DNA from 2 places in the Polaromonas potterensis genome. Region 2 is predicted to be linked to the other one. Evidence: predicted binding sites of a transcription regulator. Region 2 holds the regulator's gene; the other holds the start of a gene.
What was found. The regulator sigma-54, encoded in region 2, starts transcription at its own class of promoters, with help from an activator protein. The targets are predictions, from matches to a motif close to TGGCANGNAANCTGCTTT.

Region 1 (7,659 bases), 470 kb from region 2:
ACCTTTGATTCCTAAGGTGAGTGATGTCTGAAATTCAAGTCCCCCCGATGAAGCTGTCCGGCCTGGAGCCGGTAAACATTGGTGCCGGTACCCTGTTCGTCAACATTGGCGAACGTACCAACGTGACGGGCTCCAAGGCCTTTGCCCGCATGATTCTCAACGGCGAATACGAGCAGGCGCTGGTCGTGGCGCGCCAGCAGGTCGAAAACGGCGCGCAAATCATCGACATCAACATGGACGAGGCCATGCTGGACAGCCAGGCCGCCATGGTGCGTTTCCTGAACCTGATCGCCAGCGAGCCCGACATCGCACGTGTGCCCATCATGATCGACAGCTCCAAGTGGAGCGTGATCGAGGCCGGCCTGCGTTGCATCCAGGGCAAGGGCATTGTTAATTCGATCTCGATGAAAGAGGGCTTGGAGTCCTTCAAGCAGCAGGCCAAGCTGCTCAAGCGTTACGGCGCGGCGGCCGTGGTGATGGCTTTTGACGAGCAGGGCCAGGCCGACACCTATGCGCGCAAGATCGAAATCTGCGAACGCGCTTACCGCGTGCTGGTCGACGAGCTGGACTTTCCGCCCGAAGACATCATCTTCGACCCCAACATTTTTGCCATTGCCACGGGCATTGAAGAACACAACAACTACGCGGTGGACTTCATCAACGCCACGCGCTGGATCAAGGCCAACTTGCCGGGCGCCAAGGTCTCCGGCGGCGTGTCCAACGTGAGCTTCAGCTTTCGCGGCAACGACCCGGTGCGTGAAGCCATCCACACCGTGTTTTTGTACCACGCGATCCAGGCTGGCATGGACATGGGCATCGTCAACGCCGGCATGGTCGGTGTGTATGACGATCTCGAGCCAACCTTGCGCGAACGTGTCGAAGACGTGGTGCTCAATCGCCAGCCCGTCTACAAGCCGGGCGAGCCCGAACTCACGCCCAGCGAACGCCTGATCGAAGTGGCCGAAACCGCCAAAAGCGGCGCCAAGGACGACACGAAAAAGAACGAGTGGCGCGCCCTGCCGGTGCGCCAGCGCCTGTCGCACGCGCTGGTGCACGGTATGAACGAACACATCGTGCCCGACACCGAAGAAGTCTGGCAGGCCATCAAGGCCGAAGGCGGCCGGCCGCTGCATGTGATCGAAGGCCCGCTGATGGACGGCATGAACGTGGTCGGCGACCTGTTCGGCCAGGGCAAGATGTTTTTGCCGCAGGTGGTGAAAAGCGCCCGTGTGATGAAACAGGCGGTGGCGCATTTGCTGCCTTACATCGAGGCGGAAAAACTGCTGCTCGAAGCCGCCGGTGGCGACGTCAAGACCAAGGGCAAGATCATCATCGCCACCGTCAAGGGCGACGTGCACGACATCGGCAAAAACATCGTCACCGTGGTGTTGCAATGCAACAACTTCGACGTGGTCAACATGGGGGTGATGGTGCCCTGCCATGAAATTTTGGCGCGCGCCAAGATCGAAGGCGCCGACATCGTCGGCCTGTCTGGTCTGATCACGCCCAGCCTGGAAGAAATGCAATACGTGGCCGGTGAGATGCAGAAGGACGACCATTTCCGCATCAAAAAAATCCCGCTGATGATTGGTGGCGCCACCACCAGCCGTGTGCACACCGCCGTGAAAATTTCGCCGCATTACGAAGGCCCGGTGGTCTATGTGCCGGACGCCTCGCGCAGCGTCAGTGTGGCGCAAAGTTTGTTGAGTGACCAGGCCGCCAAATACATCGACGAGCTCAACAGCGACTACGACAAGGTGCGCACCCAACACGCCAACAAAAAACAAATCCCGATGTGGCCGCTGGCCAAGGCGCGTGCGAACAAGACACCGATTGACTGGACCCGCTACACGCCGCCCGTGCCCAAATTTATTGGCCGGCGTGTGTTCAAGAATTTCGATCTGGCGGAGTTGGCCAACTACATCGATTGGGGCCCCTTCTTCCAGACCTGGGATTTGGCCGGCCCTTTCCCGGCCATCCTGAAAGACGAGGTGGTGGGCACCGAGGCGGTGCGGGTCTATGCCGACGCGCAACGCATGCTCAAACGCCTGATCGAAGGCCGCTGGCTGACGGCCAGCGGGGTGATGGGGTTGTACCCGGCCAACAGCGTGGGTGACGACATCGAGATTTATACCGACGAGTCGCGCAGCGAGGTGGCCATGACCTGGTACGGCCTGCGCCAGCAGGCCGAGAAAACCGCCCTTGAAGGCGTGATGCGGCCCAGCCGCTGCCTGGCAGACTTTGTGGCGCCGAAGCAGCTCGCTCCTGAAGTGATAGCTGCTCGCGCACAAGGGGCGGGGGCTACAGGCCCAAAAGACTCACAAATTCAGGACTACATCGGTGTTTTCGCCGTGACCGCCGGTCTGGGCGCCGAGAAGAAGGAAAAATACTTCAACGACGACAACGATGACTACTCGTCCATCATGCTCAAGGCCCTGGCCGACCGCCTGGCCGAAGCTTTTGCCGAAGCGATGCACAAGCGGGTGCGGCAGGACTTGTGGGGTTATGCCGCCGACGAAACCCTGAGTCCCGAGGACATGATCGCGGAAAAATACCAGGGCATACGTCCGGCGCCAGGCTATCCGGCTTGCCCGGACCACAGCGTGAAAAAAGAGATGTTCGAGCTGCTGCAGGCGGCGGACATCGGCATGGCACTGACTGAAAGCCTGGCCATGACACCGGCTGCCAGCGTCAGCGGTTTTTACCTGAGCCACCCGCAAAGTGTGTATTTCAACGTCGGCAAGATCGGTGATGACCAATTGCAGGATCTGGCCCAGCGGCGCGGTGAGAAGGCCGAAGATTTGCAACGTTTGCTGGCGCCCAATTTGTAGCCAAGCAACGTGACCTTTGTCACGGTGGACGGGATTTTTTACTTCCCGTTGAGGGCGACATCCCCTGTCTTTACAAAAAAACACGCGCGGCCGGCGGGCGCCGTGTACCTTTTGGCTGTTTCGCACGTTCAGGTAGGGGGCCCTGTCCGGGCGCTGCGATTCAAGCTTTACAAAAGAAAGGCCGAACCATGAACACCTCCACGGAAAATCTTCAGCCGGGCCAGCAAGCGGCATCGTCGGCCAACAAACCCTTGTGGGCGGCCGTGGCCGTTCTCAGTGTGGCGGTGCTGGGCATGGGCGGCACCATGATTTACAACCAGCGTGCGCAGATACCCCCGGTTGCCACGGTGGCGGCCGTGACGCCGGCCCCGACGGTGGCGGCGCCGCTGCTGGCCGCACCGGCCGCCGTTGCCCATGCCGCCGATGACCTGGCCGAAAAGCCGGCGGCGGCGCCCGCCAAGCCCGCACCGGTACCGATCAAAAAAGTGGTCAAACCCGTGCTCAAGCCCGTACCGGCGCCGGCACCCAGCTATTCCGGCGTGTCGCCCGCGCCTTATCCCGCTCCCGCGCCTGTGGTGGTGGCCGCGCCGGTGTGTGCGGTGTGCGGCAGGGTTGAGTCGGTGACGCCGGTCGAACGTTCGAGCAAGCCGGCCGGTGTCGGCGTGGGAACGGTGGCTGGCGGCGTGCTGGGCGCGGTTCTGGGCAACCAGGTCGGCCACGGCGGAGGCCGGGCCGCCGCCACCATTCTGGGCGCGGTAGGCGGTGGTTTTGCCGGCAATGCGATTGAAGGCCATGTCCGCAAAGAGACGGTGTACCAGGTCGGTGTGCACATGGACGACGGCTCGCGCCGCATGGTGGAAGTGGCGCAGCCCCCCAGCATTGGCAGCCAGGTGACGGTGCAGGGTTCTACGCTGCGCGGCAATGACGGCGTCAGCTACGGCCCGAAACCTGTGGCCGCGCCCGCCACTGTGCAGCCTGCGCGCTCGGATGAATTGAACCGTTGAGCCGGCAGCTTGCGCTGTCTGACGGCACCAAGAGGTGATACCCGGTAAGCGCCAGAAAAAAGTCTGCCCGGCTTGCATCTGGCGCTTTTTTGCGCCCGGTACCGACCCAAAGAGGCACGCTGGTTCGTTCGCTCAATGCGCCGCCTTGAGCACGCGGCGGTATTGCACCGCCTCGGCCACATGGCTGACCTGCACGGTGGCTTCACCGGCCAGGTCGGCGATGGTTCTGGCCACCTTCAGGCAGCGGTGAATACCACGGCCCGACCAGCCCAGGCGGGCAGCGGCGATGTTCAAAAACTTCGCGGCGGCAGCGTCCAGCTGGCATTGCGTGTCAATGGCTTTGCCCTGCAGCGCCTGGTTGCTGCTGCCCTGGCGTGTCATGGCGCGTTCGCGGGCCAGCACCGTCCGCTGCCGGATGTCGGCCGTGCTTTCACCCGGCGCCGTGCCCAGCAACTCATCGGCGCCTAACGTGCCAACTTCCACATGCAGGTCAATACGGTCCAGCAGCGGGCCGCTGAGTTTGCCCTGGTAACGCGAGACCTGGTCCGGCGAGCAGCGGCAGGCGCGCAAGCTGGAGCCCAGGTAACCGCAGGGGCAGGGGTTCATGGCGGCGACCAGCTGAAAACGCGCGGGGAATTCTGCACGTTGGGCGGCGCGCGAAATCGTGATGCTGCCTGATTCCAGCGGCTCACGCAAAGCTTCCAGCGCGGCTCTGGGAAATTCCGGCAATTCGTCCAAAAACAAAACACCATGGTGGGCCAGGGAAATTTCGCCAGGCCGGGGTGGCGAGCCGCCGCCGACCAGGGCCACAGCGCTGGCGGTGTGATGCGGTGAACAGGTTGGGCGTTGGGCCCAGCGGTCCAGTGAAAAGCGTCCGCCCAGCGAGGCAATCGCCGCGCTTTGCAGCGCCTCTTCGGTGCTCATGGCCGGCAGCAGGCCGGCAAAACGCTGAGCCAGCATGGACTTGCCGGAACCAGGCGCACCGACCATCAACAGGCTGTGGCCACCGGCTGCGGCTATTTCCAGTGCCCGTTTGGCTGCGGCCTGGCCTTTGACGTCCGACAGGTCGGGGTACGGTATGTCCTGGTGTTGCGCGCTGGCATGCAGCCGAACCCAGCCGTCCATGGCTTCGGGCAACGTGTCGCCCGGCAGGAATTGCCTGACCACGTCGAGCAGGTGGTGGGCGCGGTAGACCTCGGTGCCCGGCACCAGCGCGGCTTCCTGGGCGCTGCCTTCGGGCAGCACGAGTTTGGGTTTGGCCTGGCCAGCGTCAGCACCCGCCAGCGCCAGGCTCATGGCCAGCGCGCCGCGTATGGGGCGTAAATCGCCGCCCAGGGACAGCTCCCCGGCAAATTCGTAACCGGCCAGCTTGTGGGTATCAATCTGGCCGCTGGCGGCCAGGATGCCCAGGGCGATGGCCAAGTCGAAGCGGCCGGAGTCCTTGGGCAGGTCCGCCGGGGCCAGGTTGACCGTGATGCGCTTGTTGCTGGGAAATTCCAGCCCGGTGTTTTGAATCGCCGAACGCACACGTTCACGCGCTTCCTTGACCTCGGTCTCCGCCAGCCCGACCAGGGTGAAGCTGGGCAGGCCGTTGGCCAGGTGCACTTCCACACACACCGGATGGGCCTGCAGGCCCAGCAACGCACGGCTTTGCACTAAAGATAAGCTCATTGTCCGTTTTCTCCCTGCTTGCGCACCACGAATGCGCATCCGACTCGGCACTAACTTGGTGCGAACCTCTTTTTCTGAGCTACATCTTGTCACACGGCCGCCTCTGTATGAGAAGACGCGCAACTTTGACGCTGCGGAGCTTTGGCACGCTCCATGCTAATTGAAGCTGGCTGCAGTTCCTACTTTTAACTATCAATGGAGTTTTTAATGAAATTGACCACTCAAAAAACGATGCTGGTGATGGCGCTGACCCTGGCAGGCTCGGCATTTGCCCAGACCGCCGCACCGGCGCCGGCACCTGTGCCGGACTCCACGCTGTCCTACAACATCGGTGCCACCACCGATTACCGCTACCGCGGTATTTCGCAAAGTGGCAAAAAGCCCGCTTTGTCGGCCGGTATTGATTACGCCCACAGCAGCGGCTTTTATCTCGGGACCTGGGCGTCGAGCATCACCTGGCTGAAAGACACAACGGCCAACCCCAACACCACCAAGGGTCCGGTGGAAATTGACCTCTACGGCGGTTACAAAGGGTCCCTGGCCGAAGGTGTGGGTTACGACGTCGGTGGTCTCTACTACTGGTATGCCGGCAACAACCTGAAAAAGACCCCAGGCCTGGTGAGCCCCAACACCTTCGAGCTCTATGGCGCCCTCACTGTCGGGATAGTCACGGCCAAGTATTCACACGCCACGACCAATTTGTTTGGCACGGCCAACAGCAAAAACAGCGGCTACCTCGACCTCAGCGCCAACTTTGACCTGGGGTCGGGCTGGTCCATCGTGCCCCACGTCGGCGCGCAAAAAATCAAGAACGGCAATTCGTATACCGACTACTCGGTGGCCGTCAACAAGGATATCGACGGCTTGGTGCTGAGCCTGGCGGTGGTGGGCACCAGTGGTCTGGGTTCTGCCCCTTACACCTTGCCCGGCTCGGGTACACGTGACCTGGCCAAAGATGGCCTGGTCCTCTCGGTCAAGAAAACTTTCTGAAACAAACCGGCATAAACGCTGGGGCAAAGGAGAACATATGAAACTCGTAACGGCCATCATCAAACCGTTCAAGCTGGACGAAGTGCGCGAGGCGCTGTCCGGTATTGGCGTGCAAGGCATCACCGTGACCGAAGTCAAGGGTTTCGGCCGTCAAAAAGGCCACACCGAGCTTTATCGGGGCGCGGAATACGTTGTCGACTTTTTGCCCAAGGTCAAGATCGAGGCGGCGGTGTCCGACGAGCTGGTTGACCGTGTCATCGAAGCCATCGAGGGCGCAGCCCGCACCGGCAAGATCGGCGACGGCAAGGTCTTTGTCTACAACCTGGAACAAGTTGTGCGCATCCGCACCGGTGAAACCGGCAAGGAAGCCCTGTAAGGCTCAACCCTAAAAAGAGAACATTGCCATGAAAAAAATACTTGCTTCCCTTGCTCTGGGCCTGAGTTTGCTGGCCACTGGCGCAGCCGTGCTGGCGCAGGCACCGGTACCGGCCGCCACAGAGTCGGCCGTGGTGGCGCCTGCGGCTGTGGTGGTGGCACCCGCTGCGGTGCTTGTCGCGCCAGCGGCCGTGGTCGTGGCCCCTGCGGTTACACCCAAGCTCGACAGCGGCGACACCGCCTGGATGTTGACCTCCACCATGCTGGTCATCCTGATGGTCATCCCCGGGCTGGCGCTGTTTTACGGCGGCCTGTCGCGCTCCAAAAACATGTTGTCGGTGCTGGTGCAGGTCTTTGTGATCTTCGCGCTCATCACCTTGTTGTGGGCGGTCTACGGCTACAGCCTGGCGTTTGGCGGCGAAGGCACTTTCTTCGCCGGCTTCGACAAGCTTTTCCTCAAAGGTATTGCGGCGGACACCTTGTCGGGCGCCTTGCCGACCATTCCTGAATACGTGTTTGTGGCCTTCCAGTCGACCTTCGCGGCCATCACCGTGGCGCTGATCGTGGGCTCGTTTGCCGAACGTATGCGCTTCTCCGCGGTGCTGATCTTCGCCGTGCTCTGGTTCACCTTCAGCTACATCCCGATGGCCCACATGGTCTGGGGCGGCGGTCTGCTCGGTAAAGACGGCGCACTTGACTTTGCCGGTGGCACCGTGGTGCACATCAACGCCGGTGTGGCCGGTCTGGTGGGGGCTTACATGCTGGGCAAACGTATCGGCTTCGGCAAG
Region 2 (7,659 bases):
ACCAACTCATCCCGATTGCGTCCCAACGCGACCCCATCGAGATTGGGAGCAGGCTCTTAACCGTAAAATCGGCCCATGCTCTCGATTAAACAAGACCTGCTCGCGGCCCTGGCTGCGGGGCTGGAAGAACTTTCCCCAGGCGCAGGCGACAAGGCCGCGTTTGAATCCCCCAAAGTGGCGGCCCATGGCGATTTCGCCTGCACGGCCGCCATGCAGCTGGCCAAGCCGCTCAAACTCAATCCCCGCCAGTTGGCCGAGAACCTGCGCGCCCTCCTGCTGAAAGCCCCGGCTTTCGAGCGTTGGGTGGACGCCATCGAGATCGCCGGCCCCGGCTTCATCAACATCCGCCTCAAACCCGCAGCCAAGCAAGAAACCGTGCGCGAAGTGCTCAAGGCCGGACCCGGCTACGGCACCCAGGCCGCCAACGGCCAGCGCATGATTGTCGAGTTTGTGTCGGCCAACCCGACCGGGCCGTTGCATGTGGGCCATGGCCGCCAGGCCGCCCTGGGTGACGCCATCTGCAACCTGTTTGTCACCCAGGGCGCCGAGGTTTATCGCGAGTTTTATTACAACGACGCCGGTGTGCAGATCCAGACGCTGGCTGCCAGCACGCAGGCGCGCGCCAAGGGCATCAAGCCCGGCGACGCCGGCTGGCCGGAGTCGGCCTACAACGGCGACTACATCGCCGATATCGCGGCTGACTTCCTGGCCAAAAAAACCGTCAAGTCCGACGACCGCGAATACACCGCCTCGGGCGACGTGGAAGACACCGACTCGATCCGCCAGTTCGCCGTTGCCTACCTGCGCCACGAGCAGGATTTGGACCTCAAAGCCTTCTCGGTCAAGTTCAACAACTACTACCTGGAGTCCAGCCTGTACAGCTCGGGCCGGGTCGAGTCCACGGTGGCCAAACTCAAGAACGCCGGCAAGACCTACGAGCAGGACGGCGCTTTGTGGCTCAAGTCCACCGACTACGGTGACGACAAAGACCGTGTGATGAAAAAGAGCGACGGCAGCTACACCTATTTTGTGCCTGACGTGGCTTACCACCTGGCCAAATGGGAGCGCGGCTACAGCAAGGCCATCAACATCCAGGGCATGGACCACCACGGCACGATTGCCCGGGTGCGCGCCGGTCTGCAGGCGGCCAATGAGGGTGTGCCTCAGGGCTACCCCGACTACGTCTTGCACACCATGGTGCGGGTCGTGCGCAATGGCGAAGAGGTCAAGATATCCAAACGCGCCGGCAGTTATGTGACCTTGCGCGACCTGATCGAGTGGACCAGCAAGGACGCCGTGCGTTTCTTTTTGCTCAGCCGCAAGCCCGACACCGAATACATCTTCGACATCGACCTGGCGCTGGCGAAAAACAACGAAAACCCGGTGTATTACGTGCAATACGCCCATGCCCGCATCTGCTCGGTGCTGACCGCCTGGGGCGGCGACGAGGCCGAACTCAAGTCGGTGGACCTGTCAGCGCTGGACAGCCCGCAGGCCCAGGCCTTGATGCTGCTGATCGCCAAATACCCCGACATGCTGAGCAACGCCGCCAGCGGTTTTGCGCCGCACGACGTGGCGTTTTACCTGCGCGAACTGGCCGCCTGTTACCACAGCTATTACGATGCCGAGCGCATCCTGGTTGATGACGCCGTGGTCAAACTCGCGCGCCTGGCCCTGGTCGCGGCGACGGCGCAGGTGTTGCACAATGGCCTCGCCGTGCTGGGTGTTGATGCCCCGCGCAAAATGTAAGGAATGATGAGACCATGGCGCGTACCCCCTCCCACCGGCCCAGCCGGCCAGGCATGAACCCACAACGCGGCGGCACCTTTCTGGGCCTGATCATTGGCGCGCTGATTGGCTTGGCCGCGGCGCTGGCCGTGGCCGTTTACATCACCAAGGTGCCCGTGCCTTTCATGAACAAGGGCCAGTCGCGCAACCCCGACCATGACGCGGCCGAGGCCAAAAAGAACCAGAACTGGAACCCGAACGCACCGTTGTACGGCAAAAATCCGGCCAAACCGGCGTCCGCGCCAGCGGCGGCCACTGCGTCCGGCGGCCCGGTGACCGATGTCACGCCGCAAGCGCCTGTGACCGCGCAGAAACCCGTGGCCGACCCGACCGTCAAGCCCGCGAAACCGCCATCGGCCGACCCCATCGGTGACCTGGCCAAAGCCAAGCTGGCGACGCCGGCCACTGCGTCCGGCCCGGACCCTTTCAATTATTTTGTGCAGGTCGGGGCTTTCCGCACGCCTGAAGACGCCGAGCAGCAGCGCGCCAAAATCTCGCTGATGGGCCTGGAAGCCAAGGTCACCGAGCGCGAACAGTCGGGCCGCACCGTGTTTCGCGTGCGCCTCGGGCCGTTTGATAAAAAAGAGGATGCCGACAAAGCCAAGGAGCGCCTGGATGGCAGCGGCATCGAAACTGCCCTGGTCCGGGTTCAGCGCTGAACTTTCTGAGGCCAGGGTGTCCAACCTGTCGCACTAATGGAGAAATGCTTGATGCAAAGACGTGAATTTTCGATATCCGCCGCTTCCGTGGCTGCCGCCGCTTCCCTGGGCGCTTTGACAACCTCGGCCCAGGCCCAGGGCCAAGCGCCCCAGGAAGGCCGCGATTACCTGCTGCTCGACAAACGCGCACCGGTCGACGCGCCGGCCGGCAAGGTCGAGGTGGTGGAGTTTTTCTGGTACAGCTGCCCGCACTGCAACCAGTTTGAGCCGGCGTTTGACGCCTGGAGCAAAAAAGCGCCCCAAGACGTGGCGGTGCGGCGTGTGCCGGTGTCCTTCCGCGCCGACTTCGAGCCGCAGCAGCGTCTTTACTATGTGCTGGAAGCCATGAACAAGGTCGACGAACTCCACAAAAAGGTGTTTTTCGCGATTCATAACGAAAAGCAGATGCTGAACACCCCCGAGCTGGTGGCCGCCTGGGCCGAGAAGCAAGGCATCAACAAGGCCAAGTTTGTGGAAATGTACAACTCCTTTGGCATCGCCACCAAGGCTCGCAAGGCCACGCAGTTGCAAGACGCCTACAAGGTGGACGGCGTGCCAGCCCTGGGCGTGGCCGGGCGTTTCTATACTTCAGGCGAACTGGCAAAAACCATGGATCGCGCGCTGCTGGTGACGGACTACCTGATTACCCAGGCCCGAAAAGCTTAATCCCCAAGCGGCCAGCTGGATGCCGCCGCCGGGTATTTCGCCTCACCCGCCCTGATCCGGCGGGTTTTTTATGCACCTTGCCAATTCCGGGGAGTGCCATGGCTACAATGAAGCAACACCACCAAAGCAGCAAGATTCGTGCCTTTATGAACTACCCCGCCTGTGTACTGATGCTGGCCGCCACCCTGGCGGTCTTTCCGGTTGCGGCTGAAAAGGCCGATCGCGACCAGCCCATGAACGCCGAGGCCGACGCCCTGCGTCATGACGACCTCAATCAAACCAGTGTGTTCACCGGCAACGTGGTGATCACCAAGGGCACCATCATCATCCGGGGTGCGCAGGTCGATGTGATCCAGGACGCCGAGGGTTACCAGCGCGCCATCGTGGTCGCGGCGCCCGGCAAGCTGGCGTTTTATCGCAAGAAGCGCGACCTGGTCGACGAATACATTGAAGGTGAAGGCGAACGTATCGAATACGACAGCCGCGCCGACACCGTCAAGTTCATCCGCCAGGCCGTGTTGCGTCGCTACATAGGCGCGACCCTGGCTGACGAAACCCACGGCAACCTGATTGTTTACGACAACCCGACCGACGTGTTCACCGTCGACAGCGGCGAGAAAGCCCGCACGGCCAGCAACCCCTCGGGCCGGATTCGCGCCCTGCTGGCGCCGCGCAACCAGGCCCCCGCAGCGGGCGCCCCCGGCGCCCCGGCGGCGCCCTCCGGGTCGGCGCCTGTTCTGCGGCCCAGTACCACGCTGGGCAATGACAAAAAATAACACCGACGCCATGAATGTGTCTCCGGAAACCGCGCCCATCAGCCGCCTGGTGGCCACCGGCCTGCAAAAGTCCTACGGCAGCCGCAAGGTGGTGCGGGATGTTTCGCTGACGGTGCAAAAAGGCGAAGTTGTGGGTCTGTTAGGCCCCAACGGCGCCGGCAAAACAACGTCGTTTTACATGATCGTGGGGCTGGTGCGCGCCGACGCCGGCGAGATCACCATCGACGGCGAGTCCATCGAACACATGCCCATCCACAAGCGTTCGCGCCTGGGCCTGAGTTATCTGCCGCAGGAAGCCTCGATTTTCCGAAAACTCACGGTCGAGCAGAATGTGCGCGCCGTGCTGGAGCTGCAGGCCGACGAAGCCGGCAAGCCGCTGAGCGCCAAGGCCATCAACGAACGCCTGGACGCCTTGCTGCAGGATTTGCGCGTCGACCACCTGCGTGATTCACCCGCGCCTGCCCTGTCGGGCGGCGAGCGGCGCCGTGTCGAGATCGCCCGGGCGCTGGCCACGCAGCCGCGTTTTATCTTGCTGGACGAACCTTTTGCCGGTATCGATCCGATTGCCGTGATCGAGATCCAGCGCATCATCGGTTTCCTGAAGTCCCGCGGCATCGGCGTGTTGATCACCGACCACAACGTGCGTGAAACCCTGGGCATTTGCGACCATGCCTGCATCATCAGTGATGGCCACGTGCTGGCCACGGGCACCCCTTCTGAAATTGTGAACAATGCCGATGTGCGCCGGGTTTACCTGGGCGAACATTTCAAGATGTGATCACTTTGGCTCCCCCCCTTTGTCGCTCACTGCGTGTAGCTCCCTCCCCCCTGCAGGGGGCGGCGCCTGCGCCCCGGCAAAGCCGGTTGCGCGGCCCCCGCTTGGTTCATACATCCCAACCCGCTTTGTCGCGCACTTAGGGATGTCGTGAAACAAGGCCTGTCCCTACGCGTTTCGCAGCATCTGGCGCTGACGCCCCAGTTGCAGCAATCGATTCGCCTGCTGCAACTGTCTACCCTGGAGCTGAGCCAGGAAGTCGAGCAGATGCTCGACGAAAATCCTTTTCTTGAAGTCTCCGAAGAAGCCGCGCCGCGCGAAGACTTTGGCCTGGTCCAGGCCGACACGCCGGTCAGCCAGGAAACCCGTGAGTTTGAATCTGCTACGGATTCCATAGCTGTCAGCGCAGATGGCGCGGGGGCTACAAGCCAAAATGAGGCTGAACCCAGCAGCGAGGCCAAACTTGAGGAAAGCTGGGACGGCGACGGCAGTGTCGACACCGCGCCCGACGACAACGAGTGGGGCGGCGACGCCGCGCCGCGCAAAAACAACAACGACGACAGCGAGGTCGATGCCGCCGATCTGGCGCGCAGCCATGAATCGCTGCAAGACCATTTACACCGCCAGGCGCTGTCCCTGCGCCTGATGCCCGAAGGCCGGGCGGCGCTGCATTTTCTTATCGAATCGCTCAACGACGACGGGTACCTGGAAGACAGCCTGGCCGAGTTGGCCGCGGGTCTGGCCGGGGACGACCTGGAACAAGTCGAAGCGATGGTGCACGAGTTCACCGTGGCCCTGAAGCTGTTGCAACACATGGAGCCGGCCGGCGTGGGCGCGCGCAACCTGGCCGAGTGCCTGGGCCTGCAACTGCTGGAGTGCAAAAACTCCGACGAAACCCGCGCCGCCATCGCCATGTGCCAGCAACCCATGGAGTTGCTGGCTCGACGCGACGTCAAGCGTCTGTCGCAGCTGTGCGGTTTTCCCGACACCGTGATCAAGGCCGCGATTGCACTGATAGGCCGGCTGGACCCCAAGCCGGGCCGGCGTTTTGTCAACGTCGAGCGCAACCTCATCGTGCCCGATGTGATCGTGGTCAAGTCCGGCCGCGGCTTCAAGGTTTCGCTCAACAGCGACGTGATGCCGCGCCTGCGGGTGCACGACATTTATGCCAATGCGCTCAAGCAGAACCGGGGCCAGAACGGCCAGGCCCTGCAGCAGCGCCTGCAGGAGGCGCGCTGGTTCATCAAAAACATCCAGCAGCGTTTTGACACCATCCTGCGGGTCAGCAGCGCGATTGTCGAGCGGCAGAAAAACTTCTTCACCCATGGCGAACTCGCCATGCGTCCGCTGGTGTTGCGCGAAATCGCCGACGAGTTGGGCCTGCACGAGTCCACCATCTCGCGCGTGACCACGGCCAAATACATGAACACGCCGTTTGGCACCTTCGAGCTGAAGTATTTTTTTGGTTCGGCGCTGGGCACGGAAACCGGCGGCAATGCCTCCAGCACGGCGGTGCGGGCGCTGATCAAGCAGTTTGTCGCCTCAGAGAGCCTGACCAAACCGCTCAGCGACAACCAGATTTCCGAAATGCTCAAGGAGCAGGGCATCGAATGCGCACGCCGCACCGTGGCCAAGTACCGCGAGGCTTTGCGCATCGCACCGGCGAACCTGCGAAAATCCCTATAACGGGGGATTTCTATAAATCCGGTTCTCGGGCGCTTGGCCGCGTTGCGCGGTGCTCGGAATCCTCATGCACCGAAGTGCATTCCGGTGTCCTGCGCGCCGCACGCCTTGCCCTGCATCCCGATAACCGAATTTCTAGAAATCCCTAGAGGCCCCACATATGAACCAACTTCAACTATTTTTACCTTGCGCCGCAGGTGTCGAGGAACTGCTGGCCGCCGAGGTCAAACGTATCACCGGCACCCAGGGCAAGGCCTGGCGCGCCGGCGTGCAGGTGGCCGGCTCCTGGCGCGACGCGCTGCAGCTCAACCTGCACAGCCGTCTGAGCCAGCGTGTGCTGATCGAGCTGCAGCACAACCAGTACCGCAGCGAACAAGACCTCTACAACGCCGCCGCCGCCGTGGCCTGGGAAATCTGGTTCACGCCCAAACAGACCTTCAAGATCGAGGTCACGGCGCAACACAGCCCGTTGACCAGCCTGAACTTTGCCGCGCTCAAGATCAAGGACGCCATCGCCGACCGCTTCCGCGACAAATACGATGTGCGCCCCGATGTCGACACCCGCTGGCCCGATGTGCGTGTGTACGTGCACCTGACCATAGACACCGTGACCCTCTACATCGACACCTCGGGCGAGCCGCTGTTCAAACGCGGCTGGCGCGAAGACAAGGGCGATGCCCCGCTGAAGGAAACCCTGGCCGCCGCCATGCTGGCTGCCAGCGGCTGGAGCGGCGAGGAGGGGCTTTGCAAACAGGGCGTGCCGCTGTACGACCCGTGCTGCGGCTCCGGCACCATCGTGATTGAAGCGGCGCAGATCGCCCGCAACATCGCCGCCGGCATGGGCCGGCGTTTTGCGTTTGAAAAATTTGTGCCTTTCCAGCCGCATGTCTGGGAAGGCTTGCTCGACCAGGCCGAAGCCGCCATCACCGAACCCACCGCGCCCATCTTCGGCAGCGATGTGTCTTTCCGCATGGTCGACTTTGCCGAGCGCAATGCCGAACGTGCGGGTGTGGCCAGCGCCATACAACTGCGTGGTGGTGACGCTCTGCAACGTATGCCGCCTGCGCCGTCCGGTGTGATGCTGGTGAACCCGCCTTATGGCGAACGGATTGATGTGGCCGGTGTGGCCGGCATCCCGTCGGTGCAGGGGCGCGACCAGCGCCGTAACACGCAGTTCCAGGGCCAGAGCATCGACGAGTTCGGCCAGCCTCTGCCGCAGGACGAGCGTGCGAATTCCGAGGATGGCCCGCGGCGCGACCGCAGCGCCAATCCG

Region 1: a site for sigma-54 is predicted at 5,649-5,666, ahead of R6254_RS00565 (TorF family putative porin). Genes of this name have one in related genera too.

Annotation. Positions count from the first base shown of each region.
Region 1 covers NZ_JAWQLX010000001.1:113,879-121,537, reverse strand. The annotation lists S-adenosyl-L-homocysteine riboswitch at 1-7, shown strand, start outside; gene metH (methionine synthase) at 24-2,831, shown strand; gene R6254_RS00575 (outer membrane lipoprotein) at 3,020-3,835, shown strand; gene R6254_RS00570 (YifB family Mg chelatase-like AAA ATPase) at 3,968-5,506, opposite strand; gene R6254_RS00565 (TorF family putative porin) at 5,714-6,496, shown strand; gene glnK (P-II family nitrogen regulator) at 6,534-6,872, shown strand; gene amt (ammonium transporter) at 6,901-7,659, shown strand, end outside.
Region 2 covers NZ_JAWQLX010000001.1:582,953-590,611, forward strand. The annotation lists gene argS (arginine--tRNA ligase) at 76-1,749, shown strand; gene R6254_RS02795 (SPOR domain-containing protein) at 1,764-2,447, shown strand; gene R6254_RS02800 (thiol:disulfide interchange protein DsbA/DsbL) at 2,499-3,152, shown strand; gene lptA (lipopolysaccharide transport periplasmic protein LptA) at 3,299-3,928, shown strand; gene lptB (LPS export ABC transporter ATP-binding protein) at 3,939-4,706, shown strand; gene R6254_RS02815 (RNA polymerase factor sigma-54) at 4,854-6,389, shown strand; gene R6254_RS02820 (THUMP domain-containing class I SAM-dependent RNA methyltransferase) at 6,547-7,659, shown strand, end outside.